DNA from 2 places in the Shewanella sp. HL-SH2 genome. Region 1 is predicted to be linked to the other one. Evidence: predicted binding sites of a transcription regulator. Region 1 holds the regulator's gene; the other holds the start of a gene.
The links. Region 1 encodes ArgR, which controls arginine synthesis, uptake and breakdown. Its sites were predicted from a motif close to ANTGAATANNTATTCANT; they were not measured.
Positions count from the first base shown of each region.

Region 2: gltB (glutamate synthase large subunit) is a predicted target of ArgR. The motif match lies at 13,544-13,561, and genes of this name have one in related genera.

Region 1 is NZ_CP195035.1:1,400,825-1,417,141, reverse strand. Features, by position in the region: gene ACRWP9_RS06195 (MATE family efflux transporter) at 1-1,134, opposite strand, end outside; gene fba (class II fructose-bisphosphate aldolase) at 1,324-2,388, opposite strand; gene ACRWP9_RS06185 (phosphoglycerate kinase) at 2,533-3,711, opposite strand; gene epd (erythrose-4-phosphate dehydrogenase) at 3,855-4,877, opposite strand; gene tkt (transketolase) at 5,018-7,012, opposite strand; gene metK (methionine adenosyltransferase) at 7,499-8,650, shown strand; gene ACRWP9_RS06165 (hypothetical protein) at 8,766-9,191, opposite strand; gene ACRWP9_RS06160 (GNAT family N-acetyltransferase) at 9,199-9,753, opposite strand; gene ACRWP9_RS06155 (hypothetical protein) at 9,750-10,040, opposite strand; gene ACRWP9_RS06150 (META domain-containing protein) at 10,139-10,555, shown strand; gene argR (transcriptional regulator ArgR) at 10,720-11,190, shown strand; gene ACRWP9_RS06140 (Dyp-type peroxidase) at 11,372-12,310, opposite strand; gene ACRWP9_RS06135 (ABC transporter ATP-binding protein) at 12,431-13,459, opposite strand; gene ACRWP9_RS06130 (ABC transporter permease) at 13,461-15,092, opposite strand; gene ACRWP9_RS06125 (Fe(3+) ABC transporter substrate-binding protein) at 15,181-16,188, opposite strand.
Region 2 is NZ_CP195035.1:1,670,855-1,687,171, reverse strand. Features, by position in the region: gene ACRWP9_RS07295 (thymidylate synthase) at 1-799, shown strand, start outside; gene ACRWP9_RS07290 (cupredoxin domain-containing protein) at 1,179-1,529, opposite strand; gene ACRWP9_RS07285 (heavy metal translocating P-type ATPase) at 1,540-3,786, opposite strand; gene ACRWP9_RS07280 (MerR family transcriptional regulator) at 3,786-4,256, opposite strand; gene ACRWP9_RS07275 (sulfite exporter TauE/SafE family protein) at 4,813-5,613, opposite strand; partial or broken gene ptsP (phosphoenolpyruvate--protein phosphotransferase) at 5,643-7,876, opposite strand; gene rppH (RNA pyrophosphohydrolase) at 7,902-8,426, opposite strand; gene mutH (DNA mismatch repair endonuclease MutH) at 9,250-9,918, shown strand; gene ACRWP9_RS07255 (adenylate/guanylate cyclase domain-containing protein) at 10,156-11,175, shown strand; gene oxyR (hydrogen peroxide-inducible genes transcriptional activator OxyR) at 11,282-12,202, opposite strand; gene ACRWP9_RS07245 (Hpt domain-containing protein) at 12,367-12,732, opposite strand; gene gltB (glutamate synthase large subunit) at 13,617-16,317, shown strand, end outside.

The DNA of each region.
Region 1 (16,317 bases):
GGCGCGTAATGCATTAATCACCACTAAATTAAATGTGCGTCCAGGCTCCATAAACAGGGTGAGAATAAATAACGGTGCCACTAATTGCAGCACATCGGTTTCATCGGTAAACAATGCCACAAGATCTTGGCCCCAAATAGCGGCTAATGCGGCCACTGAAGTGGTGACTATTAACCCCAACTTCAAAGCACGATACATTTGTTTTTCAGCAGCCTTAATAGCTTTAGCTCCCACTAAGTGACCGATAATGATTTCATTACCAATACCTATGGATAATCCAAACAACAAAATAAACATACAGATTTGAAAGTATAACGACTGTGCGGCTAATGCTTTATCGCCCATCAAACCAACAAATGAGGTCACCACTAAAAACTGCAACATCCAGGACAAATTCTCTCCCGCTGCGGGCAAACCAATGTGAAACACTTTTTTAAGCATTGTCCATTTTGGTTTAATAATTGAAGGGACATGCAGGCGAATTCCGGTATAACGTACAAAAAGAACCAACATGATGCATACACCGATAATACGCCCCGTGACAGTGCTAATTGCCACACCGGCCACGCCCATTTCAGGTAAGCCAAACCAGCCATAGAGTAAGAGTAAATTACCGATAAATGTGATGATATTAATCGCTAATGTTACCCACATAGCTTGCAAAGTATGACCATGGGCGCGCATTGCTCCAGCAATACACATCGCCATAGCTTCAGGAATTAAACATAAGCCGACAATTTGTAAATATAACTTACCGTCTGCAAGTAAGTGCTCAGGTAAATTCATTAAATAAAGAATAGAGCTGGCACCTGCAACAACGCCAAACGCCGCAACCACTCCCACACCTAGGTTAAAACCGATAGCCGAGTAAACAACATCACGGGCAGCAGCTTTATTTTTAGCACCAAGATATTGGGTTATCACCACACTTGCACCAATACTGACAAAGCTAAATAAGGTAATGGCTAGTTGAAACACCATATTGCCAACAGACAAGGCTGCAACACCTTGATATGAAACATGACTTATCATAAATGTGTTTAACGCTGCGGTTAAAAAGTGCAGTGCAAAATCAATAAATAATGGCCAGGTTAAGCTAAATAATGATAACGGTTTATCTGTCGCGGTTTGCATAATTGCGGTTTCACTAATGTTTGTGATTAATAATGAACAAGAGAGTAGGTCGATATTTAAATTCGACTCGGATTAACAGATTACAATTACAGTATGACGAAAATGCACCAACTAACAAAAAACTATAAATGCTATCAAACAAAAAGCCCGCCGAAACCTAAGTCTGACGGGCTTTAACGCGGCTATAAATTAGACTATTTTTGGGTCTAACTCGCCAGATTGATAAGCTTTATACATAGCCTGTAACGACTTAGGCTTAATTTTAGATGCCATACCAGCACAACCAAACGCTTCATAGCGCGTAGTACAAATGTCTGCCATAGCTTCCATTGATGCTTTTAAGAATTTACGTGGATCAAATTCTGCTGGATTTTCAGCTAAGAATTTACGAACTGCACCAGTAGATGCTAAACGCAAATCGGTATCAATATTCACTTTACGTACGCCATGCTTAATCCCTTCAACGATTTCCTCTAAAGGCACACCGTAAGTTTCAGGGATCTGACCGCCATACTGATTGATAATCTTTAACCACTCTTGTGGTACTGAAGATGAACCATGCATTACTAGGTGAGTATTAGGAATACGGGCATGGATTTCTTTAATGCGATCTATTCGTAAAACATCACCTGTAGGCTTACGACTAAACTTGTAAGCACCATGGCTAGTACCAATAGCGATAGCTAGCGCATCTACATGGGTATCAGCCACAAAACGTGCCGCTTCCTCTGGGGTTGTTAGCATTTGGTCCATAGTCAGAATACCTGCAGCGCCGATACCATCTTCTTCGCCAGCTTCGCCTGTTTCTAAACTGCCTAAACAACCAATTTCGCCTTCAACAGACACACCACATGCGTGTGCGAAAGCAACAGTGCGACGAGTCACATCCACGTTATATTCATATGAAGCTGGTGTTTTACCATCGGCCATTAACGAGCCGTCCATCATAACTGACGACATACCTAATTGAATAGAACGCTGACAAATATCAGGATCGGTACCGTGATCTTGGTGAATACACACTGGAATATCTGGATATTGCTCAAGCGCTGCAGCCATTAGATACTTTAAAAACTGTGGACGAGCATATTTACGCGCACCCGCAGAGGCTTGCACAATAACAGGGCTGTCTGTTGCTTCAGCCGCTTGCATAATTGCACGCATTTGCTCAAGGTTGTTTACGTTAAAAGCAGGTACGCCATAACCATGTTCAGCCGCATGGTCTAGCATTTGTCGTAGAGAGATAAGAGCCATTTTTGTTCTCCAATTATAGGGTGATTACTCACCTAGGTCGCTATTTTTTGGATGGATTTTTATATTCCTTAAGCTAACAATTGTTAGGTCTGTTAACTTAAGGAACGGTTTTTTATAATAATTATTATTTTTATCGCTTAACGCTTATTCTGCGCCGCGTTGTTCAAGCATTTCTACAGCAGGAAGCTTTTTGCCTTCTAAAAACTCTAAAAAAGCACCGCCGCCGGTCGAAATGTATGAAACTTTATCTGCAATATTGTATTTATCCACTGCCGCTAAGGTGTCACCACCGCCAGCAATAGAGAAGGCTTTTGAATTTGCAATGGCCTGGGCGATACGCTCAGTGCCTTTACCAAATTGGTCAAACTCAAATACGCCAACAGGACCATTCCACACAATCGTGCCAGCTTGTTCAATAATCTTTGCCAAAGCTTCTGCACTATCTGGGCCGATATCAAAAATCATGTCGGTGTCACTCACATCGCTCACAGACTTTAGTGTCGCTTCAGCCGTTGGGCTGAATTGGCTGGCAACAACAACATCTGTAGGGACAGGAATGTCAGCACCGCGACTCTTGGCATTAGCGACTAAACGCTTAGCTTCATCAAGTAAGTCTGCCTCATATAATGATTTGCCTACATTGTGACCCGCTGCAGCAATAAAGGTATTGGCAATACCGCCACCCACTACGAGCTGATCAACAATACCGGACAAGCTTTCTAGCACAGTTAACTTAGTAGAGACTTTAGAGCCACCTACAATGGCCACTAACGGACGTGCTGGGTTATCCATTGCTTTAGCTAAAGCATCTAACTCTTGGGCCAATAATGGGCCAGCACAAGCGATAGGAGCAAACAGACCAACACCATGGGTTGATGCCTGGGCGCGATGTGCGGTGCCAAAAGCATCCATAACGTACACATCACATAATGCTGCCATTTGCTTCGCGAGTGCTTGATCGTTTTTGCCTTCGCCAACGTTAAAACGCACGTTTTCAAACACAACCACTTCACCCGCTTTAGCGTCAACACCGTTAAGGTAGTCATCAGCTAAACGAACTGGGCAATCCAGTGCGTTAACTAAATAATCGACAACAGGTTGCATCGAAAACTCAGCATTGAATTCGCCTTCAGTTGGACGACCAAGGTGAGACATCACCATCACAGCAGCGCCTTTTTCAAGTGCCAGTTTGATTGTTGGTAATGCAGCACGCAAGCGTGCGTCACTTGTTACAACACCGTCTTTAACGGGTACGTTTAAATCTTCACGAATAAGCACGCGCTTATTTTGCAGATCTAAATCAACCATATTGATAATAGCCATAATTAGCCTTTCCTTATAAATGTAAAAATTAAAAAACAAAACTGTTGTTCACCGCCGATGCATGATCCACGGTTAAAAAATCATTTAAGTACTTTGATTTAGTTATTTAGTTATTTAGTTATTTTTAACATAAATCATCAGGATTATTTTTTTGACTGCCTAGCTTGGATCATCGCCAAGCTTGTGTCGAGCATGCGATTAGCAAAACCCCACTCGTTGTCACACCATAAGAGTAATTTTACCAAATGCCCGGCGCTGACACGGGTTTGGGTGCCATCAACAATACTCGACCGCGGGTCATGGTTAAAATCACATGACACTAATGGCTCTTCTGTATATCCCAAAATACCATTAAAACTGCCATTTGAGGCCAAGGCTAACACCTGATTAATTTGGGCTATATCGACTTTTTTCTCAAGGGTAACGGACAAATCAATCGCTGTAACATTGATTGTTGGCACGCGCACTGAAATGGCCTCAAACATATCTTTCATGTGGGGCAATATACGCTCAATACCGCGTGCTAACTTGGTATCCACTGGAATAATTGATTGACTGGCGGCGCGGGTGCGACGTAAATCATCATGATATGCATCAATCACTTGCTGGTCATTCATCGCCGAATGGATCGTGGTAATTGCGCCACTTTTAACCGTAAAATGCCTATCTAACACATCGATAACCGGCACAATACAATTGGTTGTACAGGATGCATTGGACACGACTGTATGCTCAGGGCGCAGTAAATCATGATTCACCCCATAGACTATAGTGCCATCAACATCGGGAGAAGAAGGATGAGAAATAAGGACTTGTTTAGCACCTGCTTGAATATGCACTTCACATTCTTGACGATCATTTAAGCTACCCGTCGCTTCATAAACAATATCGATATCCAGTTCAGCCCAAGGTAGTTGACTTGGGTCAGACTGATTAAGCAATAGAATGGCATCATCACCAATAATAAGATGATTGTCTTTTAAGCTGACCTGATGTTTAAAACGACCATGGGTTGTATCGTATTGGGTAAGATGACGAATAGCGTCGGGTTTTGCGAGTTCGTTAATCGCAACTATTTGAATTTGGTCACGCTTCCCTGATTCATATAACGCCCTCAGAATGGAGCGACCAATACGACCATAACCATTTATTGCAACTCGAATCATTCCATTCCCAGCATAAAGAGAGAGATTATTAAGGCAGAAAAATAAAAAACGGCCAACACATAAAGTGTCGGCCGCCATATTATACACAATTAAGCACTTAACATATAAGCGCTAATTTGAGTCAATCGTGGATCATGTTTTTAAGCCAGTGCTTTGACTTTGCTAACCACATTATCAACGGTGAAGCCAAAGTGCTTCAATAAGTCGCCACCCGGTGCTGACTCGCCGAAGGTTGTCATGCCGACAACATCGCCATCAAAGCCAACATACTTATGCCAGAAATCAACATGAGCCGCTTCAATTGCTACGCGTTTAGTCACAGATCGAGGTAATACAGACTCTTTGTAAGCTGCATCTTGCTTGTCAAACACATTGGTCGACGGCATAGACACTACGCGTACTTTGATGCCATCGACAGTTAATGCTGCAGCAGAATCAACCGCTAACTGCACTTCTGAACCGGTAGCAATTAAGATAACGTCCGCAGCGCCTTCACAATCAAGCAGCACATAACCACCTTTAGCGACATTGGCTAATTGCTCAGCGCTACGCGCTTGAGCCTTAAGACCTTGACGGCTAAAGATTAAAGACGTTGGCGATTTGCGAGTTTCAATTGCAGACTTCCAAGATACTGCTGTTTCAGCAGCATCACATGGACGCCATACTGTCATGTTAGGTGTCATACGTAAGTTAGCTAATTGCTCAACAGGTTGGTGAGTTGGACCATCTTCACCTTGGCCAATTGAGTCATGGGTATAAACGAAAATGTTCTGAATACCCATTAACGCAGACATACGTACCGCATTACGTGCGTATTCCATAAACATCATGAAAGTTGCGCCGTAATTGATGAAGCCACCGTGTAATGAGGCGCCATTCATAATGCCGCTCATACCAAACTCACGCACACCGTAATAGATATAGTTACCAGCTGCATCGTCTTGAATGCCTTTTGAACCTGACCATAGCGTAAGGTTTGAGCCAGCTAAGTCAGCACTGCCACCTAATAATTCAGGTAACATAGCACCAAAGAAACCAATTGAATTTTGTGATGCTTTACGGCTAGCAATGCCTTCAGCTTTATCTTGGCATTCTTGAATGAATGCTTGTGCTTTTGCTTCAAAGTCTGCCGGTAAATCACCGTTTAAGACACGACGTTCAAACTCAGCCGCTAACGCTGGGTGAGCCACTTTGTATTCAGCAAATTTGTCATTCCATAATGACTCATTAGCCACACCTTTATGCTTAGCATCCCAACCAGCATAAACATCTGATGGAATGTCAAAAGGAGCATGTGGCCAGTTTAAGAATTCGCGAGCCGCTGCAATTTCTGCATCACCTAATGGTGCGCCGTGACAATCATGGCTACCCGATTTATTTGGTGAACCAAAACCAATAATTGTTTTACAACAGATCATTGTAGGCTTATCAGTTACAGACTTAGCTTGTTCAATTGCGGCGCGGATTGCATCAGGATTATGACCGTCAACATCAGCAATAACATGCCAACCGTATGCTTCAAAACGCTTAGGCGTATCGTCAGTAAACCAACCTTCAACGTGACCATCGATAGAAATACCGTTGTCATCCCAGAATGTAATTAGTTTACCTAAACCTAATGTGCCAGCTAATGAACAGGCTTCATGTGAAATGCCTTCCATTAAACAACCGTCGCCTAAGAAACAGTAAGTGAAGTGATCAACGATATCGTGGCCATCACGGTTAAACTGTGCTGCTAAGGTTTTTTCAGCAATCGCCATACCAACGGCATTACTGATACCTGCACCTAATGGACCCGTGGTGGTTTCAACACCAGGGGTATAACCATATTCAGGGTGACCAGGCGTTTTAGAGTGCAACTGACGGAAATTTTTAAGCTCTTCAATTGGAAGCTCATAACCCGAAAGATGTAATAGAGAGTAAATAAGCATTGAGCCATGGCCATTAGATAAAATAAAGCGGTCACGGTCAGCCCAGTTAGGGTTGGTTGGATTATGCTTTAGGAAATCATTCCATAATACTTCAGCAATATCTGCCATACCCATTGGTGCGCCTGGGTGTCCAGAATTGGCTTTTTGAACGGCATCCATACTTAACGCACGAATTGCGTTTGCGAGTTCTTTACGAGATGACATGCTCTCTCCTGCTTGTTTAATGAGGTCTAGCGGGCAATTGTGGAGACATATTTTCCCCTACTAGGCGGCGCGACGCAAATTAATATTTTTCGTGTGTATCAATTCAAACTTCAGATTGGCTAATAAAGCGCAATAATTGCCATAAACTGGCTTAATATAGCAGCTTAAATAGTGGCATTAAGCTTCCATCAAAGCGGACATTATTGGTTCAGGTAATTTATTTATTGGGTTTATATTGTCTAATTATGTATACAGTTACGTTAAAACCTCACGATTAAAATGTCACTTAAACCTTAAATTTCATCACGTTAATTACACAGAATAGCAAACAGCTTATCTTGCTGTTTAACATTTTCATGAAACATTGCACAATTCTACGCTTTAATTCGTATAGTGGGGTGTTATCAAAATCAATTTCGACTAGAATAGACGTCTAGACGTATATAAATTTATATTTTTTATCAGCAAACGATGAGATTTCCGACTATGGCAAAGCACTTGTTCACTTCTGAATCAGTTTCAGAAGGTCATCCAGATAAAATCGCCGATCAGATTTCTGATGCGGTATTAGACGCAATACTTGAGCAAGACCCAAAAGCTCGTGTTGCGTGTGAAACCTATGTCAAAACAGGCATGGTATTAGTGGGTGGCGAAGTGACCACTTCTGCTTGGGTTGATATCGAAGAAATTGCTCGTAAAACCGTGCGTGACATTGGTTATACTCATTCTGATATGGGTTTTGACGCTGATTCCTGTGCAGTTTTGAATGCAATTGGTAAGCAATCTCCTGATATTAACCAAGGTGTTGACCGAAGCGATCCTGCTGAGCAAGGTGCTGGCGACCAAGGATTAATGTTTGGTTATGCGAGTAACGAAACTGATGTGTTAATGCCTGCACCTATTACTTATGCGCACAAATTAGTTAAACGCCAATCAGAAGTACGTAAAGACGGCACCTTACCTTGGTTACGTCCTGATGCAAAAAGCCAAATTACCTTTGCTTATAACGATGGCAAAATTGTCGGTATTGATGCGGTTGTGTTATCAACCCAACATAAAGAAGAAGTTAAACAGGCTGATTTAATTGAAGCTGTGATGGAAACCATCATCAAACCAGTATTGCCTTCACACTGGTTAACTAAAGATACTAAATACTTTATTAACCCTACTGGTCGTTTTGTTATTGGTGGTCCTGTTGGCGATTGTGGTTTAACCGGTCGTAAAATCATCGTAGATACCTATGGCGGCATGGCTCGTCATGGTGGCGGCGCTTTTTCGGGTAAAGATCCATCAAAAGTTGACCGTAGTGCGGCTTATGCTGCGCGTTATGTGGCTAAAAACATCGTCGCTGCTGGGTTAGCTGATCGCTGTGAGTTACAAGTGTCTTATGCAATTGGTGTTGCAGAGCCGACTTCAATTAGCATTGAAACATTTGGCACAGGTAAAGTATCAGAAGAGCTACTGATCAAGTTAGTGCGTCAACATTTCGAGTTACGTCCATATGGCTTAACTGCAATGTTAGATTTGGCTCGCCCTATCTACCAAAAGACTGCGGCTTATGGCCACTTTGGCCGCAGTGAGTTCCCGTGGGAAGCAACTGATAAAGCTGAAATTTTACGTGCTGATGCAGGTTTATAATCAATACTGTTAGCCTAAATTAAAAAACCGCCGTTAAGGCGGTTTTTTATTGTCTGCATTCCAAGAACCGTTAAATCTAAACGTCGCAAAAATGGAGCGCTAATGTAATCGGCAATCAGCAGTGATCAAAATGAGCGCTTTCGACGCACATAAAACCGATTTGCTGCATGGTCATAATCGGTACAGTGATTGTGTTCACGACTTGAATATTGCTGCCTTGTACATCTATGGGATCAATTAGGCTAAATCCTACTTCATATTGATTTATCTTGCCACAATCTATCCAGCAATAATCCATCTCATGACATTCATTATCACAGCCATCACTTTCTTGATTATCACTTAACCCTAACCACTTAATGGCATAACGCGGTGTCGAGTGAACCGTGTTATTGGTGATTAATATTATCTCAGCGGCATGATATTTATATTGATGTTGCGCTAGCACAGCGACAACTAATTTGGCGTTATCGAATGCACTCAAACGCAATCCAAGATAAGGCGCAAACAACTCATCAAATTTAGGCGGTATATTCAGCATTTTTATCTCAATAAATCACTCGAACTAACAAGTAAAAATCACGCTGTTGAAAACTAAAGAAATCGACAACTTGCATATCGGCATATTGAGTATGGGCACTGAAGGAACGGCTATTATCTTCAGCAATATAGGCAACTAAATATCTAACCTTGCTGCTCACCGCCTCGGCAATATGATTAACTAAGTGAGCAAAAATGCCTTGGCCACGATACTGTTCAGCTATCCATATTGGTCCATATTGACAACTATTGGTTTGAGTAAGCGCTAATTTAACACCATCACGTTCAATGTCTAATTGCGGCAGCTTTTGAATTATTTTTTGGTACAGTGCTTGTTTAGCAAAGAAGTCCCATTTAGCAGCAATAACGTAACCGACAATCTGCTGGTTATCTAGCGCCAGCATGATCCAATGTTGATTGATTAATAAAGTCACTTGCGCAGCCGTTAAAGCCTGCCCTTGAAGACTGGGATCAAACTGGCCTAGCTCAGCATTAACATGGGTGCGTTCTAGCTCGACTAACTGCGAGACATCCGCGAGATTGGCTTTGCGATATAGAATCACTCTTTTTCCTGCGGCTTGTCGGATGGGGAATTTTCAGATTTAGGTGCTTCAGCTTTATCACTTTCAACTGACGGAGGCTTAGCTAAAGCAGTATCTTGTTTTTTAGCCCATTCGATGACTAATGCTACAGGATAGGGCGTCATCATTGTTAAACCTAGGCCAATAATGCTCGCCACCATCAACATTCCCTGAGCACGCTGGCTAGATTCGGTAAAAATCAGTAAATAGCTGCCAGCAAATAACAGTAATGACCCTAAGTAATGAAGCCCTTTTAACCATTTAATCATATCGATTTCTCACTAATAGGCCGATGACGTGTTATCACTTTGACACAGTATCAAGTAGAATAGCTTCAATTGAAGCAATTTAGGCAAATACAGTAAACATGATAAAGCATTTTTTAGGCGCCGCAGCAGTTATTTTTTCATTAAGCGCATGCCAAAGTTATTCAGATATTGATAACACCACAACACTTGTTGGCCAGTGGCATATTGAATCCGTGCTGTCAGAACCAACTATTGATTACAGTCCTGCAAAATTAGTTTTTTCTGACAACGGTCAGTTAACAGGCAACACTAGTTGTAATCCGTTTATGGGTCAATATTCACTTAAAAATGATTTGCTGACGCTTTCACCCGCGGGCTCAACTCGCAAAGCTTGTATCGAAGCACTTATGGTACAAGAACAAAGAGTGATGCAAGCACTGCCTTTAGTTTATAGCGCCAAGCTTAATCAAAATAAGTTACGTTTAGTCAATAAAAGCGGCCAAACCATTATGGTGCTAAGCAAATTAAACAAATAGCTTAACCTTCCCAACTTGTGACTAAGTAAACTATTTACTACACTTCACACAGTGCTTTAAATTGAATTTATATTCACAAAAAATGGATTTTTCTTGACTCAAGATTCATTTCTATTCAAAATGTAGCGTTTTTTTGAATAACAACTATAAGAAGAAAATACAATATGCCAACCAATAAAAATCAGGATGATCTGGTCAGAACATTTAAAGCAATCTTAAAAGAAGAACGCTTTGGCAGCCAAAGTGAAATCGTTAATGCGCTTCAGGCTGAAGGATTTGGCAATATTAACCAATCTAAAGTATCGCGAATGCTGAGCAAATTTGGCGCAGTAAGAACCCGTAATGCCAAACAAGAAATGGTTTATTGCTTACCTGCTGAATTAGGCGTGCCAACTGCAGGCAGCCCGCTGAAGAATTTGGTACTTGATGTTGACCATAACCAAGCAATGATAGTGGTACGTACCAGCCCTGGTGCCGCCCAGTTAATTGCCCGGTTATTAGACTCAATAGGCAAACCTGAGGGTATTCTAGGCACTATTGCCGGTGACGATACTATCTTTATTAGCCCTTCAAGCATCAAAACAATTGATGATACGCTTGAAACGGTTAAGTCTCTGTTTAACTTCACTGAGTAACTGCTTAGTTATACTAAAAAGCAGCTATTGGCTATCATTGAATCCCGAAATATCAATGCTTGCCACTAAATACCTAATAAAAAAGCAATGCTTTGGCATTGCTTTTTTATTGGGTATTTTTGTTAACAGCGACGGCTAATAATCATTATTAATGACAGCTGCTACTCATCTACCGTAGACATTACTCTTCTTCCCACTGGGTGAGAAAATCCAGTGAAGGTGCAAAAAAAGATGACCCGGTTAATGCTTTAGTAAACAGCATTAAATGGTCATGGTTACCATGCCCATCACCATAAATCATGCTACGTAGCATTTGCTCAAAGTTATCAGGTGTCTTGCAGCTAGAGATAAACATAAGTCCCTGCTCTTTAACTGAGCCGTATGGCATACTTTGACGTAAAATTTCCATAGTATTGCCATCAGCATCTTTTAAATTAACCCGTTTGGTATGGCTGGTTAACGGCTTATCGGCAGATTCATATTCAATATCATCTTGTTTAGTCCGGCCGAAAATATCTTCTTGCTTCTTAACAGGCAAACGTTGCCACTTACTTAAATTGTGAGCAAATTTCTGTACATGGATATAGCTACCTGACTTAAATTCAGGATCTTCCTCTGCCACCAAAGCAACCTGTTGACGATGACGACCTTTAGGATTTTCAGTACCATCAACAAAGCCAGTTAAATCTCGGCTATCCATAAAACGGAAACCGCGCTCCTCATCAACCAGCTCAACCAAATCTTCAAACATTTGGTTAATTTCATTGGCTACCAGGTGCAAAATATCGAAACGATCACAGCGAATATGAACAAATAAATCATATTCGATAGCCGGTGCATCACGATTCCCCTCATTCATTGCTGGGAAAGGTTTTAACAGTGCGGGGCGGGCCTGCGGATAATATGTATCCCAAAAATTAGCCCCAATACCAACAAAGCCATTAAAGGCACTATCAGCATATTGATCTGTTAGCTCATAGATATATTGCGCTACATTAGCAATCGAAGGACGCAGTTTATCTTCAACGCCGTCATTGGCATTAAACATCAAATAAATACTATGTAAATTACCTTCAGCACATATCCCTAATTGCTCGCGCGGCATAACCTGATTATCCATATTGAAACAAACCACCTAGATTGTTATCGGAAAGGAAGACTTAAACTGAACGATTTAATTCAGTGTTCAATCAATTGAAACTCTTATAATCATCATAAAATAATTTTTCAATAACACAAATCAAAAAATAACCAAGGGGTGCGTTGGTGCAAATAAATTAACTTTTTGCCCTGGCGATAACTGTAATATTTGGCTTTTTACTTCCAAACAATGCTCTTCAACTTTGACCCAATAATGACAAACCGTTCCTAAAAACCTTCTATCTATGATAGTGGCGACGCCATTATCATCAGCAACCAGTTCAACTTGTTGCGGTCTAAGTAATAAGTGCCCTTGATAATCTACAGGATAATTTATAGCTGCACTACTTTGCAGTAAACCAATGGGTGATGATACTTGCTGACTATTTGTCACTCGTATTGGTAAATAATTACCAGAACCTAAAAACTCAGCAACGTAACGGTCAGTAGGGTACGCATAAAGATCTTCAGCCAAGCCGTGTTGAATAATAGCACCCTGCTTAAATAGGGCTAATTTATCAGCAAATACAAATGCTTCATCTTTGCTATGGGTGACAAATACAGCGCTGACATTACGCAGTTTCAAAATGCTTCTTATTTCAAGCATCATTTCATTACGCACTTGAGCATCAATGTTAGAAAAAGGTTCATCAAGCAAGAGTAACTGGGGTTCATAGGCCAGTGCGCGTGCAATAGATACACGTTGTTGCTGCCCGCCAGACAACTCATGGGGGTAACGTTGGCCTAAGCCGTTTAGCTTAACTAGCTCTAGCATTTCATCTAAACGCGCTTGACGCTCAATTTTATTCAAACCTTTGACGCCGAAAAGAATGTTATCGGCCACATTGAGGTGAGGAAACAAGGCATAATCTTGAAAAATCATCCCTACCCCACGCAGCTCACTAGGTATAAATATTCCATCACCGGTAAGGGTATTGCCATTGATTTGAATTGTGCCCTGACTAATCGGCTGCAAACCTGCAATAGCGCGAAGTAAGGTGGTTTTCCCACAGCCACTGGGACCCAGCAAGGCGACTATTTCACCTTGTTGCAGGGTAAGATTAAGCCCGTTTAAAATCACTTGTCCTTGGTAATCACTGAAGACATTTTCGATGGTGAGAGTCGACATATTAGCGAGTATGCTCCAATGAACGGTTAAGATAAATCAACGGAATAAGTCCAACAAATACAATTACAATAGCTGCCAGAGCGCCATGCTCGAGCTTTTCATCAGACACAAATTGGAATACATAGGTCGCTAGATTTTCAAAGCCAATTGGCCTTAATAATAGCGCTGCGGGCAACTCTTTCATACTTTCAATGAACACCAGTAGCGCACCAGCCAATAAGCCCTTGCGCAATAATGGCAAATGAACACGCATTAGTAGCTGTATAGGCTTTTGGCCCATAGTAATACTGGCCATATCTAACGATGGTGATATGCGCTTATAACTGCTCTCAAGGCTACCAATTGCTATCGCTAAAAAACGCACCGTGAATGCAAATACAATCGCAAAAACACTACCCGTAAAAAACAAACCAGGGCCGCGAGCGCCAAACCAGTCATAAATATCATTAACCGCAAAATCTAAATAGGTCAAAGGTACTAGCACACCAATAGCTAAAACTGTGCCAGGTAAGGCGTAACCAGTGCTACTTAAGCGTGATGGTAGAGAGTCTGATTGCCTAGGACTCACTCGACGTACGAACATCAATATTAAAGCTAATAATAAACATATTAAGCTAACGAGTACCGCTATGTACAAACTATTCCAGCTATATTGCCAAAAACGAGCATCCCAACTTTGGTCAAAATAATCGATGGCATAAGCGCTCAAAATTATAAAGGGTAATAAAAATGCAAACAGTAATAATCCACTGCAGTACGCCCAAGCTGCAAAAGATTTAATTCCTTTTAGTTGATACCTATCACTATCGCTAAGTGCTGATTGCTTTTGAAATAATTCTTGCTTGCGCCGGGCAAACCGCTCAACACCGACCATAGTAAAAATCACTAACAGCATAATCGCTGACAATTTGGCTGCCGCAGTTAAACTGCCATAGCCCAGCCAAGTGTCATATACCGCCGTGGTTAATGTTGGCACAGCAAAATAGCTTACGGTGGCGTAGTCGGCAGCGGTTTCCATTGCAACCAGTGCCACACCTACCGCCAACGCTGGACGTGACATAGGTAAAGCTACCCGCCAAAAGCTACGCCAAGGGCTAGACCCCATAATGCGCGATGCATGTAATAAACTAGAAGACTGCTCCATAAAAGCAGTACGAGCCAATAAATAGATATAAGGGAACAGCACTAACGATAACATGATCGCTGCACCACCTAGACTACGAATAGCAGGAAAATAATAATCGTGTGGAGAACTCCACTGAAACAAATCTCTTAAGACACGTTGTACAGGACCTGCATAGTCCAGCATATCAGTATAAACATAGGCGACTATATAGGCTGGCATAGCCAAAGGTAATAGCAATAACCATTGAAAATATCGACGCCCTGGAAAATCACAGCGGGCAACAAACCATGCTGCAGGTACGGCAATGACTAACGAGCCAATACCCACCAGTAGCATTAGCAATAAGCTGTTAGCAATATAGGTTGGAAGTACAGTCTCAAACAGATGCTTAAAAACAGCTTCATCGGGAAATGTGGCTTGCACTATTAATGCAATAAGCGGCAGTGTGATCACCGCCGCTATTAAGTAACCAGTAAGCGACCAGCTTCTGGATAAACCTAAAATCATAACAACTATCCAGTTAAATCAATACGGTGTAATCCTCGACACCGTATTGAGTGACAATGCAAAAACTGGCGTAATATCAATATTGATATTAAAGGTCGAATTTTACTTCATCTAGTAGCTTCACTGCCGCTTGATGATTTTCAGCCAATTTATAAATAGGAAGTGAATCTGCTTTAAATTCGCCCCATGATGCCACAAGTTTTGATGGCTTCACATCAGCTTTAACCGGATATTCCATGTTAACCTCTGCATAGGCTTGCTGAGCAACATTAGAGGTTAAAAACTCCATTAATTTTATTGCATTATCTTTGCTTGGCGCAAACTTAGCTAGCGCCATACCAGATACGTTGATGTGTGCACCTCTGTTAGCCTGATTAGGGAAGTTTATCTCAACGGCTTCAGCCCAGCTTTTTTGATTCTCGTCCATCATCATATTGCCATAGTAATAACTATTACCAATAGCAACATCACACATCCCCTCTTTAACCGCTAACACTTGGTCGCGATCATTACCCTGGGGTTTGCGCGCTAAGTTAGCTTTAACGCCTGTAAGCCAGGTTTTAGTTTCTGCTTCGCCATGATGTGCGAACATAGAGGCAACCAAAGCTACATTGTATGGGTGCTTACCACTACGAGTACAAATTTTACCTTTGTATTCCGGTTTAGCTAGGTCTTCATAATCGATATCAATCTTGCCTGTGCGCTCTTTTGAAGAGTACACATTACGTACGCGCATAGTTAGTGCATACCAATCATTCTTAGGTGAACGATAAACCTCAGGAATATTGCTATTAATCACATCATTATTAACTGGAGAGACAAGATCTTTTTCAACTAATTCCATTAAACGAGAAAAGTCAGAGGTTAATACAACATCAACTGGAGACAAACGGCCTTCACGTTCAATCCGTTCTGCAATACCATCTTTAGCAAATACAACATTGACCTGAATACCAGTACTTTGAGTAAACTGCTCTAGGATAGGTTCAACCAAAAAGGCTTGTCGATATGAATATACAGTTAACGCCTCATCCGCCATTACAGAACTGGCTAAACATGCTAACCCTAAAATCGCAGTGCCTTGTACCATTTTCATTTCCACATTCTCCTTGGTTGACTTAAACTGCCAAAAGCAACTAACAATGATAATAGTTATCAATCGCGACAAGGGTAAATGATCAGCACAAAAGGAGCAAGCGCATTTTATTAAATTTGTATTGATGTT
Region 2 (16,317 bases), 270 kb from region 1:
TAATAATGAAAGAACCAACAAACGCTGTTTAACCGTTATTAATGCCGACCTGAGTTATGATGTTGCCAATAATCAATTCCCGCTTGTTACCACTCGGAAAAGTTTTTGGAAGTCGGCCATAGCTGAAATTATCGGCTATATGCGCGGTTATCAAAATGCCGCTGACTTTCGTGCGTTGGGCACAAAAACCTGGGACGCTAATGCAAACTTAAATGAAGCATGGCTTAACAACCCTAATCGTAAAGGCGAAGATGACTTAGGGTTAATTTATGGTGCTTTAGGCAGAGCATTCCCTAAACCAAATGGCGGCCATATTGATTTATTGCAAGGTATTGTCGATGATCTTTCAAAAGGTATAGATAATCGAGGCGAAATATTAACTTTCCTACACCCTGGCGCATTTGATCTAGGCTGCTTACGCCCTTGTATGTACGAACATCATTTTTCATTATTGGGTGACACCCTGTATTTAAACAGTACTCAACGTAGCTGTGATGTGCCGCTTGGCTTAAACTTCAATATGGTTCAGGTCTATGTATTATTGGCATTAATGGCGCAAATAACCGGTAAAAAACCCGGTAAGGCTTACCATAAAATTGTTAATGCTCATATTTATGAAGATCAATTAGCCCCTATGCGCGATATCCAACTGAAGCGTGAACCTTTAGCTGTGCCCAAATTGATTATTAACCCAGACATAAAAAGCCTCAAAGATATTGAGACTTGGGTAACCTTAGAGGATTTTAAGGTAGAAGGGTATGAGCATCACGATGCTATTCAATACCCATTTGCGGTGTAATTAATTCGTAAATCAGTAAATTCAACTTAGGGCTGTGAATAAAGCTCCTCGTTACGATAACAGCTTTCAACTGAGAAAGTTGTCATTGTAATGGGGCTGTAGCAGTTGAATGGAAAATTGACTGAGTGTATTTTTACTATGATGATTTTAAAGTGTATTAATCCTGAAAAGTCATCCTCAGAATAGCTACCGATTTCAATTATTAACTTTAAAGTAGATTGATTTGAAGTCTCACCAGTTTGTATTTTTCATCGCGTATATTGCTTAAGGCTTTGGCTTAATACGACACTTTCCTGATATATCACGACTATCCTCTTTTTCTTATATGGGCTTTGTCCGCTCTCATGGTTTAACTCTCATGGTTTAACTCTCATAATACTTACTCAACAATCAACATGCCTTTATACATTTGCATCTGACAATGAAATGGATATTCGCCCTTTTCCAGTGCTGGTAACGCTATCGTCGTGGGTTTATCCAGCGCTAAATCCTGGCTAATCTCTAAGTCGGGTAGCAAGACGGTGGCTGAACATCCGGATTTATCTTGGCGTAAAAAGGTTATTTCTGTAGCTGTATTAGCCGCTATCTTAATTCGTGCTGGCGTATACACCCCGTCTTTAACCAGTATCGATGTGCTAGCGTCAACCTTAGTTTCATTTGATGGTTTATATAACCAAAACCACCAAATAATAAAACCGATTAATGCGATACACAGTAAATTGATTAACATCTTGAGTCTCCTAGTGTTCTTTAGCTTTAAACAAACGTAAGCGGTTAGCGTTACTCACGACTGTCAGTGATGAAAAGGCCATCGCCGCGCCGGCAATCACTGGGTTTAGCAAAATACCAAACACTGGATAAAGCACACCTGCCGCGAGGGGAATACCCGCGACGTTATAAATAAATGCGCCAAACAAGTTTTGTTTAATGTTGCGCAGCGTTGCTTTACTAATGGCTATCGCATCGGCTAAACCATGAAGCGAGCCGCGCATTAAGGTAATATCAGCGCTTTCTATCGCAACATCTGTGCCCGTTCCAATAGCAAAGCCGACATCCGCTAAGGCTAACGCTGGAGCGTCATTAATGCCATCACCGGTCATACCAACCACTTCTTTTTGTTGCTGAAGTTCAGCGACTTTTTTGGCTTTATCTTCTGGCATAACTTCGGCGAAAAAGTCATCAATACCGACTTTTTTAGCCACAGCGGCTGCGGTCGCGCTATTATCTCCGGTTAACATAATCACTTTGATGCCACTGTCTTTGAGTCTCGCAATCGCTTCGATTGAATCAGACTTTATCGGATCTGATACTGCAATAATGGCCAACAACTGCCCTGCAAGTGCCAAATACATCGGTGTTTTAGCCTCTTCCGCTAATACCTGGGCTTTAGCTTCATGGAGACCAATATCAATGTGTTTGTCTTCCATTAATTTGAGATTACCAAACAATAATGTTTGTCCATCAACCTGCGCCTCTACACCTTTGCCAGAAATGGCAGTAAAGCGGTCAGTATTGATCGCATCAATACCTCTAGCACGCGCGCTTTCAACAATGGCTTGGGCTAATGGGTGTTCTGAGTGACTTTCAATCCCAGCAGATAAAGCAAGGACCTGCTCTTCACTGTCGGCATTAACCAAAATAATATCGGTAACTTGCGGTTTACCTTCGGTAATGGTGCCGGTTTTATCTAAAATCATGGCGGTTATTTTAGACGCAGTTTGCAATGCTTCACCGTTACGAATTAGCACACCCGACTCAGCCGCCTTACCCACACCGACCATGACCGACATTGGTGTGGCCAGTCCTAGCGCACAAGGGCAAGCGATAATTAATACTGTTGTTGCAGACACGATGGCAAATACGCTCGATGGTTCTGGACCAAAGTTAAACCACACCATGGCACTGACAATAGCGATAATCATAATGGCTGGCACAAAGTAAGCGGCTATGACATCAGCTAAACGACCGATCGGCGGCTTAGAGTTTTGCGCCCGTTTGACCATACTAATAATGCGCGCCAGTGCGGTATCTTTACCAACACGAGTAGCTTTAAATATGATTGATCCAGACTTATTCAAAGTACCGGTTACAACGTTGTCATCAACAGCTTTTTCAACCGGCATTGGCTCACCGGTCAACATTGACTCATCAATGGTACTTTTACCTTCAATAACGACCCCATCGACTGGGATTTTTTCGCCAGGACGAACTCTTACGTGATCGTTAAGTAATACATGAGCAATATCGATGTCGACATCTTTTCCATCACGGATAACTCGAGCCGTTTTAGCTTGCAGGCCAATAAGACGCTTAATGGCTTCAGAGGTCTTACCGCGCGCTTTCACTTCTAGCGCTAAACCAAGATTAATTAACCCAATAATCATGGCGGTCGCTTCAAAGTAAACATGCCTTGCCATCTCAGGAAACCACTGCGGAAATGCCACAATTAACATCGAATATATCCAAGCCGTTCCAGTTCCTAAGGCGATGAGGGTATCCATATTGGCGTTATGGTTTAAAAAAGATTTCCAAGCACCAATATAAAAATGCCTACCGGAGATCAGCATAATGGCAAGAGTAACTACACCAACCAGTCCCCACACCACTTGCTCTGATAGGCTTGATACCGTCATTTCGCCAATAAAAAGTCCATAAACCATCAACGGAATACCGACTGATAAGGCGATAATGGTATGGCGTAATAGACTTTTATAATGCTGTAAATCAGCCTGCTCTTTTTCGTTCATGGCATCTTCTGCCGACTCAGCTTGGATTTGAGTGGCGTTATAACCGGCACTTTCTACCGCTTTTATAATCAACTCGGCAGCAGCTTTACCCTTAACCAGTACCGTTCTGTCGGCAAAGTTCATCTCGGCCGAATCAACGCCTTGCACGCTGTTAATCGCTTTTTCAATTTTGCCCACACAACTCGCGCAGCCTGCTCCGAGAATATTGAGCTGCATAGTTGAGTGTGTTGTGTTCTCCATTACTTAATCTCCCTTAACATCAATTTGATATTGTCATGTTGAGCAACGCTTGATTTAGAGCTGTCAGTTTGATTTGTACCTTCAATCAAGTTACAAACCATGTTTCCTGTCGGCAAGTTATCTGCCATGGTTGACCATTGCTCAACGGCTTGTGAAAGCCTTGCCCTTAGTTTGACCATTTCATTAAATTGCTGCTGTGTTTCATCCAGCTTTTGTTTCACTAATGCCCGCACAAGATGACAGGCACTTTCACCGTGGTCGGTCTTAAAAAAAATCACTTTAATTTCATCGACTGAAAAATCAAGCTTACGAGCGCTTAAGATAAATTGCATACGCGACTTATCCTCACCGTTATAAATTTTATAACCATTAACGGGCGATTTATTGGGATTAAGCAGTCCAATACGTGTGTAAAAGCGCACTGTGTCGGCGGTGATACTTAATTCATTAGCAAGTTGATTCACTTTCATATTGCCTCCCAAAGCTAGCATTAAACATTACACTAACTTGACTATAAACCTATGTGTTACACACAGGTCAAGCAAGGTTTGAATATTAAAATAATAGGGCGCATTTGAGCGCCCTATTATTAGAAGCTTACTGCTGCATCATTTTAGTATGTTGTTTCATGATGATAGCCATTAACTCTTGGTGATTAACTAACTTGACGGCTTCAGCTTTAATAGTGGCGCTTCTAATGTTGTAACTGGTAATTTTTTGAAAAGAGGTAGATGGTTATGGGCCTGACATGACCATTGCAGTAGACATTGCTATTTAGGAAGATATCATCAGTTGTGAAGATTTAAGCATTTTATTAGACAAAGCGAAGCTAGAGATACACAACTGCCCTACTAGTGATAATATTATCGCTATATTTAACAAAACCTCTTGCATACATTTCGTCCACTCAAATCAACATAACGACGGTAGCAAAGTCGTGTTAAACAAACTGCTAATTACATCGCAGTTAATTGAAAGTATAAAATTCCCTTTGATTAATATATGAATACCTGTGGACTAGTCTCATTAGCTAAAAATCAATTTCAAACCTACTACCAACAAAAGGCCTGCAAAGGCCTTTTTTAGTATTGCCGTAGGTAAGGTGCTCGCAGCTTTGACACCTAAAGGGGCACAAATCATTGAACTAATAATGATACCGAATAACGCCGGAAGATAAATATAACCCAAGGTGCCAGAGGGCAAATCAGGCGCATCAAACCCTGCAATGACATATCCCGTCGTTCCAGCGATAGCAATTAAAAAACCGGTTGCCGAGGAGAAACCTACTGCTTGTTTCATTTGTAAACCGCAAACGGTTAAAAAGGGGACTAATAACACCCCGCCACCAATTCCCATCATACCTGCGACTAATGCGATTAAAATAGACACAATAAACAACACCCATGAAGGAGGTAGCTTACCTTCGCCTTTTGACTTAAAGGGAAATGCCATTTGAATGGCCATCAATACCACAAAAACCGCAAAAGCTTGCTGTAGCTGATCCGATGGGATCATTTCTGACACAAAACCCGCTGACAATGCCCCTAGAACAATACCAGGGAATATTGGTTTAAATAACGCCCAAGGAATGTTACCTCGTTTATGGTGCGCGGTTGCTGAAGATAAAGAGGTTAAAATAATGGTGCTCAATGACGTTGCAATAGCGACATGAGTTAATAAAGAAGAGTTAATGCCTACCCAAGGCAGAATATACAATAATGCGGGCACGATAATCAGCCCACCGCCAATACCTAATAATCCAGCCAAAAAACCTACAATTGCCCCTAATCCAAGACATATTGAAAAAACCAGTAACAAATTTTCCAAGGTATTCCCTTAACATTGATAAATATAAACTAGTGTAAAATATCTTCTAACTGATGTTGTTGAGTAAATTCAAACAGCACTTGTTTCACTTGGGTGGCATTAGAAACAGATAAACAAATTGTCAGTACTTGGTTTAATTGGGAGTGCGATACTCGTCGAAGAAGATAATTGATTCGCGCTAAACTCGCCTGGTTCATACTGAGCTTGGTGTATCCCATAGCCACTAATAAAAGCGCACCATAGGGTTCACCTGCAAGCTCACCACAAACACTGACATCTAAATCATGCTGTAGGCACTCATCCAATGCGCGCTTTAGCGCCCTTAAAATACTGGGATGATAGCTATCAAACAGTGAACTTACATTAGGATTATTACGATCTACAGCCAACAAGTATTGAGTTAAATCATTACTACCTACAGAGACAAAATCAACTCGCTTAGCCACATCATCTAACTGATACAGCAAAGCAGGAACCTCAAGCATCACACCAATTTTTGGTCGAGTCAGCATACTATTCAATTCAATATTCAACTCATTATATGCCTGATCAAGATATTCTATAGTTTGATCTATTTCATCTAGGTTACTGACCATAGGCAATAGAATTTGTAACTGTTTACCTTTACCGCCCGCTTGTAACATCGCTCTTAATTGCATTAAAAACAACTCAGGATGATCAAGCGACAGCCTAATTCCTCGCCAGCCTAAAAAGGGATTGTCTTCTTTAATGGGGAAATACGGTAAGGGTTTATCTCCACCAACATCAAGTGTACGCATGACAACAGGACGATCACCCGCTGCATTTAATACCCTTTGATAGACTTTAATCTGCTCTGCTTCACTAGGGAATCGTTGATGCAACATAAAGGGAATTTCGGTGCGGTATAAGCCTATGCCATCGGCTCCATCAGCAATATCAGACTCAATCCCACTCAATAGACCCGCATTCAAATATAAATGAATACGTTTGCCATCAAGTGTGTTTGCAGGCAAAGACAGCTCGGCAGAGAAGCGTTTTTGTTTTTCAGCATCGACTCTTATAAGTGCTTGATATTCGGCTACCACGGCGGGTGATGGCGACACCAGTAACTGGCCTCGGTTGGCGTTTAGGACCAATAGCTTATTATCTATATTGGTCTCTAATACCTGCTCTACACCAACCAATGCAGGCACACCTAGGGCTCTTGCAAGGATTGCTGCGTGGGCATTAACACCACCCAGTTTAGTCACAATACCGGCTAGCTTATGCCGTGGAAATTCTGCCAACATAGTCGCATCGACTTCTTTGGCAACCAGAATGACCGGTGTTTCAGGTTCAAACTCTAATCTATCGGGCTCAATTAACTGACGCAGCACCTTTTGACCGAGCTCGCGAATATCACTAGCTCGTTCTTTTAGGTAGGGATCATCCATTGCCAAGAATTGATCAATATATCGAATAGATACTCGACTTACTGCAGATTCAGCTCGCCAACCAGCGGCAACTTCTCGAACATATTCCCCCCCAGACTACTGTCATCGAGCAACAGTTTAAAAGCGGAAAAAATAGAGGCCACATCTTCTGCTTTATCACGTTCAAATCGCTGTGAAATAGCACTTAACATATCTTTGCTGCGACTAATGGCTAATTTAACCCGAGTGGTTTCATGCTCTATGCTTTCACATGCTAAATCAGCTTGTTCTAGGGAAATAACCCCCCCGAGTACCAATCCCTTAGCGATTGCAATGCCACTTGATGCTGTGGTGCCATTAAAGACCACTTGGTCTTGCACATTAGTAATAGCCGCTTTATTTTTTAAACTGCGGATCACCACGGCTAATTGCGCCGCTAATGTCATTAAAAAGGCTTCTTCACCCTCGCTAAACTGGCGAGGATTGGGTTGCTGAACCACAATGACACCTACCACCATTTTTTGATAAATGATCGGCACAGCAAGAAAAGCGCGATACTCTTCTTCTTCAACTTCAGGGAATAATTTAAAACGCGGGTGAATTCTTGCATCAGCTAAATTAACCGCTTCTTCGCGTTCAGCAGCTAATCCGACTAACCCTTCTGTTAATGGCATTCGAACATGGCCAACAGCAGATTGATGCAGTCCTTCTGTAGCAGAAAGCACCAGCTGCTGGTGCTCAAGAAGATAAATAGAACAACACTGAGTGGCCATAGCATGCTTAGTTTGCACAACCAATAGCGATAATGCCGCTGTTAACGTGTTAGCAGCGGCAACGGCCTGTGTAATATCCCTAAGTGTATTTAACACTTTATTTATCCTTTAATGATGGCCCTTAATTTCGGTTGCGGCCTCTTCGCCTATTGTGATGAATCTCTCTGGTTTGCAAAGCTAGCGTGATTATTGCAAATTCCTTCATCACTTTCCGGTATACGTCTCGCTTAAAAGACACCACTTGCCTAACAGGATACCAATAACTCACCCAGCGCCAATCATCAAACTCAGGATGGCCTGAAGAATTCAAGTTAATGGTATTGTCATGACCTTTTAGTTGTAGCAAAAACCATTTCTGTTTTTGTCCGATACACACAGGTTTACTATCTTGTCGAATTAAACGCTTCGGTAAACGATAACGTAACCAAGAGCGAGAAGTAGTCAAAATTTGAACATGTTCAGGTAATAAACCCACTTCTTCATATAATTCGCGATACATGGCTTGTTCGGCTGTTTCGCCTTCATCAAGCCCACCCTGTGGAAATTGCCAAGAATGCTGACCAAATCGTCGCGCCCACATAACTTGACCAGACTGATTACAGATAATGATGCCCACATTTGCGCGAAAGCCGTCGCTATCAATCACATGGACTCCAATTTCACAAAAATTTTCATTGATGTGATTGTTTCACAAAGCTTGCTTATCAGCAAACCCCTATTTTCAGCATTCTATGGGATAATTATAACTTTTATGCATTCTTATCAACAATTAATTGTGTCCTACAGACTCGTTATCCACAAAATCTGTGGATATGTCTGTTTGAAACTTCCGTAAACTTAATAATTTGATTAAAAAACCACTTATTACAAAGTGTTTTTAAATTTAACCGACAAACATTTAACCATTATAAAACAATTGCATAGGCAACAAAAAAGACTAGAAAACATTAACGCAATAAAAACAGGTCACTTTTCAACCACTCCCAAAGTTATACCAAGACACTAGAGCTACAACTAAAACTTATTCACAAATGACAACTGATTTTTTGAAATAAAATGCCTTTTTTGGCCATAAAAGTCATTGACTCACACTTTTACATCGGTTAAAGACAACAACTTTAGCATGTTATGCAACAAATCTGTGGATAACTATGTGGGAAAGACTAGGGATAAAAGCGTGTAACTTTTTTAAAGTCGAATTACTCCATAAATTAAAATGCGTTAAATTGCTTTATTTCATCAACTTAAATGACTTTCTGGCGGATAAATAACACCACCCAAAATAAACGACTATTATTTAACCAACCCGTTATTGTTCCATTAAAATCTACAATAACATCGCTATATTCATCAGAGTTATTTCATCAAACTGTTGAAGGGTATTTCTCAATTGTTCTACACAAACGGTTGCACTAGAGGCTAATATTGATAATCTACTGCCATAACTCAACATGATCAGCTTAAATGTTATGCCAAAACCATCACCACAAAGTCTGACAGAACTTATGCAAAGGGCCCAAGAAATGGCCGGTGTGTCTCTAGCTGACATAGCATTGGAAAATGGGATTAACGTGCCTCAAGACCTAAAACGGGATAAAGGTTGGGTAGGACAATTAATAGAAATGGAACTTGGTGCCTTAGCCGGTTCAAAACCTGAACCTGACTTCATCCATTTAGGAGTAGAGCTAAAAACAATTCCAATTGATCACAAAGGTAAACCACTGGAAACTACCTACGTTACCGTTGCCCCCTTGACTGACATTCATGGCCTCACTTGGGAACAAAGTGTGGTGTTTCACAAGCTTCAATCTGTCCTTTGGGTTCCCATCGAAGGAGAACGCCATATTCCGGTTGGGCAAAGGCGGGTTGGTACTCCGCTACTTTGGTCGCCATCAAGATCAGAAATGGCCTTGCTAAAGCAAGATTGGGAGGAAATCATGGAAAAAATTGCTCTGGGGCAAGTCGAAAAAATTACCGCTCGCCATGGTGAAGTGTTGCAATTACGTCCTAAAGCTGCAAACAGTCAAACATTAACGGAAAGTATTGGTCCAGATGGGGCTATTCAATTATCCAATCCACGAGGATTTTACTTGAAAATACCCTTCACCCAGCAAATCCTTAAGAATGCATTTTTGTAAAAATATATTAATAAACTTTAGCAAACACTAATAAACCTCTTATTAATCATTATTAAGCTAAAAAAAACATTTTCTGTCACTCTATTGATCTAAATCACAAATACGACTAACACAAGTAGGGGTTTTTCGTTAAACTGCGGCTCTATTTGATGCTCATCTCGGATCTGATTTTTACTCTTGAAAGCCAAAAAACAACTTAAAAAACTCATCTTTGCCATTTTAGCTTGGTGCTTTGCCATGGCTGCATTTGTGTTTTTCCGATATGCACAAACGCCTGAGCTGCCACAATGGGCTATTGGCAATGGTGATCTTGCGACTCTAGCTATCTTTATGGGCTGTGTTTTTGGATGCTTACATTGGATGTCAAATCTAATAGCCGACTTTAGTGCAATTAGTCGTTTACCTTATATTTTCTCGGTTATTTTTAAGGGCTTATTTTTATTATTAGGTGCGACCACTATTGCCTATGTGACCCAATACTTAAACATGTGGGCTATTGAAAATCATATGGTTACCTTAAGACAAATGCTGACCGCGCATGTTCTTTACAGCCCTTCTTTTCAAGCATTAGTGGTTTATTTAGTCGTTGTGAGGGTTGGGTTGGCCTTTATAGAACAAATGGCCTTACTGGTTGGTCCAAGGGTGTTATTGAATATTGGTCTTGGTAAATATCATAAGCCCCGCTATGAACAACGCCTATTTCTATTTCTTGATATGGCTTCGTCGACCTCACATGCTGAAGCTCTGGGTGACTATCGATTCTCACGCTTGATCCAGGACAGTTTTAGTTTATTAGCTGATACTGTGATCAAAAATGATGCAGAAATCTATCGATATATGGGTGATGCAGTGCTGATTTACTGGCCACTTGAAGAAGGCATAAAAGAAGATCGTTGTTTAAATATTTACTTTGAGTTTTGCACTGAATTGCAATGGCAAAGAAAGTATTTTGAGCAACAATATGGTTTTGTGCCTAAATTCAAAGCTGCGGCCCATTGTGGTCAAGTTGTCGCTGCGGTTGTAGGCGTTCACAAACAGGAGATTAGTTTCTTTAGTGATGTGTTAAACACACTGGCAAGACTACAAGATCAATGTAACCCATTAGGACAAAGAATGCTGCTGTCAGGAGATGTTGCCCATCGCCTAGAGCAGCAGGACAGCCTCTATCAACTTAAAGATTTGGGTTTAGTCCCACTTAAAGGCAAACAACACCCTATTGAAGTCTATGCTGTCAGTACCAAACAAAAATCTATATGATTTGAAACTGTGCACAAAAAACTGTGTACAAAGTCATTGTTGATCTCTGAATAACTAAGGACGGCATAGCCAACTGGTATTTATATCACTGCGTTAAATAACAATATTAAGATTTACTCATCGCTTGGGGCATTAATTTTTGCTGCATGGCCAAACCTAAGGTTCTAAAGGTACTTATGCGGCTGGTTGTTTGACGCCATACTAGACCAATTTCACGATATGGGGCATCACCAGGTGGGTCAATCACTTTAAGTTCAGTGTCGTTTAAAATCCCCGCATCAATAGCCATCTGAGGTAAAAAGGTTGTCCCCAGCTTACTGTCCACCATCTGCACTAACGTGTGTAGACTAGTCGCGGCGAAAGGATTGATTTTTGCACTATTACCTAACTGGCAAGCGGTAATAGCATGACCCGTAATACAGTGTTCAGCTTGCAGTAAAAAAATACTTTCATCAGGCATCAATTGGTAATCAATTGGCTGCACCACATCATATGAGAGCTCTCGGTGCATCACCATTTTAAATGGATCGATACCCACTTTCATACTATGAAACCCACTCGTATCCACAGGCAATGCTAGAATCAATAAATCCAATTCTCCCTTAGCTAGCGCGTCTAATAAACGTTCAGTGGTATCTTCTTTCAATAATAATGACAGCTGTGGATAGTCCTTTTGACAGAGTTTAACGACTCTGCTCAACAAGAATGGCGCGATGGTAGGAATACAGCCCAAACGTATTTCCCCTGTCATCGGGGCGCCTTGGTTTTTAACCAATTCAACCAGGTCATCTACATCGGTCAGAATATTGCGAGCTCGCTCAACAACTTCTTCACCAATAGCGGTGAACATAAAAGATTTATGATCACGTTCAATCAATTGATAACCAAGCTGTTCTTCTAAATTCTGAATACCACTAGATAGTGTCGACTGGCTGACAAAACATATTTTAGCTGCACGATTAAAATTTTGCTCTTGATGTAAGTTAGTCAGGTAATAAAGATTTTTTAAACTCGGAAGACTTTTCATATAATCGATTATATCAAAGGATAGTAATTTGAATAATGAATTAACAACGGCAGAAAAACAAGGTTATCATGATGAACTAGGACACAAAGTTTAAAAAAATCGAAAAAAATACCCCTAAAATGAGGGGTATTTTCAACAGCGTTCAACAAAAGACTAGAATGGGTTTAAGCTTTAGCTTGTAAAAATAACTTAAGTTGCTGTAAATCGCTTTCAGCATGATCAACTATTTCAGCTAACCAAGTTTTGTGTTCATCTGCCCACTTAGCTTCTTCGCCATGCTGTAGCAGCTGAGCAAACTGTTGAATACGCTTTAAACCAACAGAACCCGCTGCACCTTTAAACTTATGCGCTTCAGAACACAAGGCCTCTTTATCACCGTCATCGTTAGCTTTAATCAAACAACCAAGATACTCAGGCATCAATTGTTCGAACAACACAACACTTTTCAATAAAGTACCAGCACCGATGGCACTAATGTATTGCTCAAGTGTGTTCAAATCCAAAATTGCATCTAACGGCGTCACGGACATTTAGGGCACCTCTAATTAGTTTAAAATTCTAAGTCTAAGCCTATAAAATTAGCTTTATAATACCCCGTCTTTGCCCCTATGCAAGCTTTGCTAGAGGTTAGCTCCTCAAACCTGTCATAGGCAACATTTTGATAACAATTAAGTAAACAACCTTATCCCATGCTTAAAAAAACATCTTAACAATTCATACTATAATCCCGTTTCTAGATGATGAAAATAGAACAACACACTAGCAGCTAAACAGACATAATATTGTCTGATAAGAGCTTTCACGCCTTTTATTCCTAAGTTATACAGTCCATTTTATCTCTTAACTTGCTGCATTAACTCGACCTTCGAATAACATCGCGCTAAGCATCTAATTAAGCAATTTTAGAAACAAAACTGATCGAAGTATTAAAGTAAATCAAACAGTTGTTTTAGACTTAAATCAAACAAAACAAACTCAACCATTGATAACATCGAGGTTATATTGCCTTTGGGTTAATGTTTTAAACAAAAACAGTATATTTTAAATTACTAAAAGTGAATATTTAATCAAAAAAACGATTGATAATCATTGAGACTGTATTTGAAATAAAATTCACTATTTTTATTTCAAAAACAATTCAAGGCGGTTGTTACCAAAAAGTTACCAAATATAGAGTGACATTCTAAAATTCTTTTTATTCATAAGGTTATACAGAAAATAACACAGTTTACGTTAACGTAAACCTGATGCAATATTACAGTTATTTAGTAATAAAATTTCACAACCATGCAATAATTGCGTTTGACCTTTGTACAAACTCAGTTTAATTTGAGAGGTTCGGGTGCATATCTATGGAATTTCTTCACATTTACCCCGAGTCGTATCTAGTTAGAGGTTTTAGGGGGTTTTTTGTATGAGCTTATATCATCCCAGTTTCGAGCGGGACAATTGCGGGTTTGGATTGATAGCGCAAATGGATGGCGACGCCAGCCATAGAATCGTGCGCACTGCAATTCATGGACTCGATCGCATGAAACACCGTGGTGGTATTGCAGCCGATGGACGTACAGGTGATGGCTGTGGTCTATTAATGCAAATGCCAACCGAATTTTTTGAAGCAATAGCAGCTGAAAATGACTGGCACTTAAGCCGTAAGTTTGCTGTGGGCATGTTTTTTCTAAGTCAAGATCAGCAAAAAGCTGACGAAGCTAAGTTTATTTTAGAAAAAGAATTACAACGAGAAACATTAAGTGTTGCCGGCTGGCGTAAAGTGCCTGTGAATCAAGATGTACTGGGCGAAATTGGTCGCAACAGTTTACCGCAAATTTACCAGGTACTAATAAATGCACCTGTAGGTTGGCGTGAAAAAGATTTAGAACGCCGCTTGTATATGGCGCGTCGTCGTCTTGAACAACAAATTACCAATGACGATGATTTTTATGTTGCCAGTTTATCGGGTCAAGTCATTGTCTACAAAGGCTTGATGATGCCTGCTGATTTACCGTCATTTTATAGCGATCTTGCCGACATCAGATTAAAAAGCGCGATTTGTTTATTTCACCAGCGCTTTTCAACTAACACCTCGCCTAAGTGGCCTTTAGCACAACCGTTTCGTTATTTAGCCCACAATGGTGAAATTAATACCATTACCGGTAACCGCCAATGGGCCCGTGCACGTGCTTATAAGTTTAATTCACCTTTGTTGCCTGATTTACAACAAGCGGCTCCCTTTGTGAATGAAACCGGTTCTGATTCATCCTCTTTAGATAACATGCTAGAAATGTTGTTATCTGGCGGAATGGATTTATACCGCGCAATGCGTTTGCTTATTCCACCAGCATGGCAGTCAAATCCAGAAATGGATGATGAATTAAAAGCATTTTATGACTTTAACTCTATGCACATGGAGCCATGGGATGGCCCAGCGGGTATCGTAATGACCAATGGTCGTTATGCGGCTTGTGCAGTTGACCGTAATGGCCTACGCCCTTCTCGTTACGTCATCACTAAAGACCGTATTCTTACCTTAGCCTCTGAAGTGGGCATTTGGGATTATGCTGCTGATGAAGTGATTGAAAAAGGCCGTGTAGGCCCAGGTGAATTGCTGGTGCTTGATACCTTAAATGGCCGTTTACATCAGTCATTTGAAATTGATAACGATTTAAAACGTCGCCACCCATACAAAGAATGGATGGCCAAAAACAGTCAAACTCTGATACCAGCAGAAAGTATTGACCCATCAAAACAAGGCTCAAGCCGTTTTGATGCCAAAACCTTATTGCAATATCAAAAGCAATTTGGTTTTACCCGCGAAGAACTTGAACAAGTGATATGGGTATTAGCCAGCAAAGGCGAAGAAGCTATCGGTTCAATGGGTGATGATACTCCTATGGCTGTGTTGTCGAAAAAGTCACGATCATTGTATGATTATTTCCGTCAAAAGTTTGCCCAGGTCACTAACCCACCGATTGATCCATTGCGTGAAAAACACGTTATGTCGCTCGCCACTTGTGTCGGACGTGAACAAAATTTATTCAGCGAAACCACAGGTAATGCTTACCGTGTGATGTTTAACTCGCCCATTTTATTGTTTAGCGATTTTAATCAACTATTGGGATTAGACAGTACTAACTATCGTGCCAATACCGTTGATTTAAACTACGATGCCCATGAAACGCTTAAACAAGCTATTCATCGTATTACCGATGAAGCAGAGCGTTTTGCACGCAGTGGCACCACCTTGTTGATTTTATCTGATCGCGCTGTCGATAAAAACGCCCAGGTGATCCCAGCAGCAATGGCTGTTGGCGCAGTACAGACCCGTTTAGTCGACAAAAGTTTACGTTGTGACACCAACATTATTGTTGAAACGGCGTCAACACGTGATCCGCATCATTTTGCAGTATTAATTGGTTTTGGTGCCACGGCAATTTATCCATACCTAGCCTATGAATCCATTGCGGCGATGGCTAAAAAACACGCCATTGAAGATGTGACATCCTTAATGCTTAACTTCCGTTATGGCATTGAAAAAGGCCTGCGTAAGATCATGTCAAAAATGGGCATCAGTACTGTGGGCTCTTATCGTTGTAGCCAACAATTTGAAGCCGTCGGTCTAGCCAGTGATGTGATTGAATTATGCTTTAAAGGCGTGATCAGTCGTATTGAAGGGGCAAGTTTTAACCATATTGCTGACGATCAAAAAGCACTTCATACCGCGGCATATCGTGCGCATGTACCCTTGCCACAAGGTGGTTTACTTAAGTATGTCGAGGGTGGCGAATACCACAGCTTCAACCCTGATGTGGTAAACAGCTTACAGGCATCTTTGAAAAATAAAGATTATCCTGCATACAAACAATTTGCCCGATTAGTAGATGAACGTCCTATTGCGACTCTACGTGATTTGATTGGCGTGAAAGGCTCACTAGCCGCAATTGAGTTAGACAAAGTAGAAGATGCAAGTCATTTATTTAGCCGCTTTGATAGCGCGGCTATGAGTATCGGTGCGCTAAGCCCTGAAGCTCATGAAGCGCTTGCTGTGGCAATGAACCGTTTAGGCGGTCGCTCTAACTCTGGTGAAGGTGGTGAAGATGCACGTCGCTTTAACACTG